DNA from 2 places in the Arthrobacter sp. PAMC 25486 genome. Region 2 is predicted to be linked to the other one. Evidence: predicted binding sites of a transcription regulator. Region 2 holds the regulator's gene; the other holds the start of a gene.

Region 1 (2,191 bases), 1.6 Mb from region 2:
CCGAGGCCTCCCAGCAAAATGCCCAAGATGCCGGCCACGACCTTTGACTTCTGCTGGCCGCCAACCATGGGGTATCCGGGCTGCGGGTAGGGCTGCTGGAATCCCTGCTGCTGGTAGCCCTGTTGGCCGCCTTGCTGCTGGTACGGGTTTTGCTGCACGTTCTGCTGCGGGTAGGCCTGCTGGGCTCCGGGGTAGGGTGACTGGGGTTCCGGCTGCTGGTAGCTCGGAGGCTGCGGTGCAGCGGGCTCTTGGTAGCCGGGGGCACCATAGGCCGGCGGCGCTGGCTGGTCGTAACCTGCAGGAACCTCGGACGCCTTGCCAAAGTCGAGGGGATTTTGTTCGGGCTGGTTATTTTCACTCATGGTGTCTCCTGATGCTACTGATATTGAAGGCACAAGCCGTTGCCGGGAGGCGGTTCGAGCATTGCTTATGCGAACGGTTGAAAATGCATATGGCAACAACGCTATCTGTTCGGCCGCGTGTCTGAAAGGGACAGGACCGCGAAGGGGCGAATATGTTGCGGGAAACGGGGGTGGGTCACACCTTGGAGACCGTTTATTGCCACTTCCACACCACTTCCACGCCGTCCTGGTCCCATTCCGGCGTCTGAGACGCACCCCTTCCGGCGTTCGCCGCAAGCTCATACAGCGTTCCCCGCTTGCACTCTGTAGTGACGAGTGCTAATTATGGAGTTAGCACTCTGAGGTGGCGACTGCTAATTATTGGCTGCTCAACCGCCGTCGGAGTATTGAACTTTCCTCATTGGGCGAGGGTTCGCAGCAGGTGTAAAGAGATCATCGGCTGCTAATCCGTCCGTCGCGGGCGCACAATGGGGATTTTTGAATCGTAAAATGACTGTCCCGAAAGGACTGAAGCCTCCATGGCCAAGCTCATTGCATTTGATGAAGAGGCACGCCGCGGCCTAGAGCGTGGATTGAACATCCTCGCCGACGCCGTCAAGGTAACCTTGGGCCCGCGCGGTCGCAACGTTGTTCTCGAAAAGAAGTGGGGCGCCCCCACGATCACCAACGATGGTGTATCCATCGCCAAGGAAATTGAACTTGACGATCCTTACGAGAAGATCGGCGCCGAGCTGGTCAAGGAAGTCGCCAAGAAGACTGACGACATCGCAGGCGACGGAACCACCACAGCAACTGTGTTGGCCCAGGCCCTGGTCAAGGAAGGCCTGCGCAACGTAGCTGCCGGCGCCGACCCGCTGTCCCTGAAGCGCGGCATCGAGAAGGCTGTTGCAGCCGTCATCGAGCAGCTGCTGGCTTCCGCCAAGGAAATTGAGACCAAGGAAGAAATCGCCGCCACCGCGTCGATCTCTGCCGGCGATCCCGAAATTGGCGCACTCATTGCCGAGGCCTTGGACAAGGTTGGCAAGGAAGGCGTCATCACCGTTGAGGAGTCAAACACCTTCGGCCTGGAGCTTGAGCTCACCGAGGGCATGCGCTTCGACAAGGGTTACATCTCCGCTTACTTCGTGACCGACACCGAGCGTCAGGAAACGGTTCTTGAAGACCCGTACATCCTGATCGTGAACTCCAAGATCTCCAGCGTCAAGGACCTCGTTGCAGTTCTGGAAAAAGTCATGGCTTCCAACAAGCCGCTGCTGATCATTGCCGAAGACATCGAAGGCGAAGCGCTTGCCACGTTGATCGTGAACAAGATCCGCGGCCTGTTCAAGTCCGTTGCCGTCAAGGCTCCGGGCTTCGGCGACCGCCGCAAGGCCCAGCTGGCTGACATTGCAGTGCTCACCGGTGGCCAGGTCATCGCTGAAGAAGTTGGCCTCAAGCTGGAAAACACCACCCTTGACCTGTTGGGCAAGGCTCGCAAGGTTGTTGTGACCAAGGACGAGACCACCATTGTTGATGGAGCCGGCGACGCCGAAGCCATCGCAGGTCGCGTTGCTCAGATTCGTGCCGAGATCGAAAACTCCGATTCCGACTACGACCGTGAGAAGCTGCAGGAGCGCCTGGCCAAGCTGGCCGGCGGCGTTGCAGTCATCAAGGCAGGTGCCGCAACCGAAGTTGAGCTCAAGGAGCGCAAGCACCGCATCGAAGATGCAGTGCGTAACGCCAAGGCTGCTGTTGAAGAAGGCATCGTCCCCGGCGGTGGCGTTGCCCTGATCCAGGCTGGCGTCACGGCATTCGAAGGCCTCAACCTGACGGGCGACGAAGCAACCGGC
Region 2 (2,191 bases):
CCGTCGCAGGTGGGGCACGTGATGGCCGTGTCGATTTCAAGCTTCTTGTTGACTCCGAACACGGCTTCACGCAATTCCACGCGAACCGTGATCAGTGCGTCCTGGCCGCGCCGGGTGCGTGAGGCCGGGCCGCGGCCGCCGCCCCCGCCACCGCCGCCACCCCCGCCGAAGAACGTCTCAAAGATGTCCTGGAACGCAAAGCCGTCGCCACCGAAGTTGCTGGCGCCGGCACCGTTGTCGTTGCCGTTTTCATTGCCGGTGGTGTCGTAGACGCGGCGCTTCTGCGGGTCGGATAGCACCTCATAGGCGTGTGTAACGGCCTTGAAGCGGTCCTGTGCGTCCGCGGCGTCGTTGACGTCCGGGTGCAGCTTCCGGGCAAGCTTGCGGTAAGCCTTCTTGATTTCCTCGGGAGTGGCGTCGCGTGAAACGCCCAGGGCGTCGTAATGGTTGCTCAAAATGTTGCTCTCTTGTAAATAGTGAAACGGCGGCCGTTTAGCCGGCCAAGATTCGTGATAGGTATTGTGCCACTGCGCGCACGCTTGACATGGTGTTGGGGTAGTCCATACGGGTGGGTCCCACAATGCCCAGCTTGGCCCCCTCGCCGGGTCCGTAGCTGCTGGCCACGACCGATGCCTCGGCCAATGAATCGTGCGGATTCTCCCTGCCGATGACCACTGCCATACCCAGGGAATCCTGTGCCATGGCCTCCAGGAGGCGCAGCAGCACCACCTGCTCCTCCAGCGCGTCGAGGACGGGCCCGATGCTCAGCGGGAAATCGTTATTGGAGCGGGCAAGATTTGCGGTACCGGCCATGACGATGCGGTCTTCACGGGCGTTGCGGGCCAGCAGCGCCAAGCCTTGGGCGAGCCTCGCTGCCGGAGCCTGCTCGGCCGGCGGCACGGACGCTGGAATGCGGGCCACGGCGTCGGCCAGGCTGACCACAGCCATGCCGTGAAGGGCGGAGAGGAAGACTTGGCGCAGTGTTGCCAGTTCGGCGTCGTCAAGGTTGACCCCGACGTCAATCACATTTTGTTCAACCTTGCCGGAGGCAAGAATCAGCACCACAAGCACCTGTCGGGCTGCCAGGGAGACAAATTCTATGTGCCGCACCACGGCGTCGCCGGAGCGGGGGTATTGCACAACGGCCACCTGGTGGGTCAGTTGGGCCAAGGCGCGCACCGTGCGTTCCAGGACATCGTCCAAGTCCGTGGAGCCTTCCAGCAGCACCGAGATGGCACGTCTCTCAGCGGCCGAGAGCGGCTTGACACTGGAGAGCTGGTCAACGAAGAGACGGTAGCCCTTGTCAGTGGGGATGCGCCCGGAACTGGTGTGCGGGGCGGTGATGAGCCCTTCTTCTTCCAGCGCGGCCATGTCGTTGCGGATCGTGGCGCTGGAGACGCCCAGGTGGTGCCGTTCCACCAGAGCTTTGGAGCCGACAGGTTCACGCGTGTGGACGTAATCTTCAACTATGGCCCGAAGGACTTCCAATTTCCGTGGTTCACTCATGCCTGACACCTCCTATCAATGACGCAGCGCTATATTGGCACTCTACCCAATCAACTGCTAAGTCTAATACTTTTTGCGCCGACCCTCCTGAGCGGCCCATGGCGCGGGATGCACGGCCCGATGCCACTTCACCGGTTAGCATGGATTTTCACCCTGCAGCGTTCGCCAAGAGCGTTGCGCCGACGAGCAAGAGTCAGGTTTTTAGTGCAATTCAACCAGTGGGGCCCCCAGGATCTCAGCGCACCGGCAGCCCGGGTGCTGCCCAAGGTGGAGGCGCGTGCCGGCCTCGTGGTGGAGGACGTCGCAACCGGGTGGGTTGGCGCCGTCGTGCGGCTGGAAAAAACCGGTGGCATGCACATAGTGGAGCTGGCGGACCGGCGGGAGAAAATCCGTGCCTTCCCGCTCGGCTTCGGCTTTCTGCTCGAGGGCGAGCCGGTGGAGCTGATTGCTCCGGTGAAGGTTGCCGCAGCGCAAACACTGCGCACCGCCTCCGGCTCGGTGAAAGTAGCCGACACCCGCGCCAAAGTGGCCAAGGCGAGCCGCATCTGGGTAGAGGGAAAGCACGACGCCGAGCTCGTGGAGAAGGTCTGGGGTGATGACCTGCGGGTGGAAGGGATCGTGGTGGAGCCGCTGCGCGGGATCGACGACCTGTCCGCCGCCGTGGCCGCGTTCTCCCCCGGACCCA

Evidence for each region. Region 2 encodes HrcA, which represses chaperone genes, less so after heat shock. Its sites were predicted from a motif close to TTNGCACTCGNNNNNNNCGAGTGCNAA; they were not measured.
Region 1: the regulator HrcA is predicted to act here: its motif matches at 693-719, upstream of groL (chaperonin GroEL).

The regions. Positions count from the first base shown of each region.
Region 1 covers NZ_CP007595.1:3,845,399-3,847,589, forward strand. The annotation lists gene art_RS23185 (TM2 domain-containing protein) at 1-362, opposite strand, end outside; gene groL (chaperonin GroEL) at 881-2,191, shown strand, end outside.
Region 2 covers NZ_CP007595.1:891,164-893,354, forward strand. The annotation lists gene dnaJ (molecular chaperone DnaJ) at 1-455, opposite strand, end outside; gene hrcA (heat-inducible transcriptional repressor HrcA) at 493-1,506, opposite strand; gene art_RS04200 (DUF3097 domain-containing protein) at 1,711-2,191, shown strand, end outside.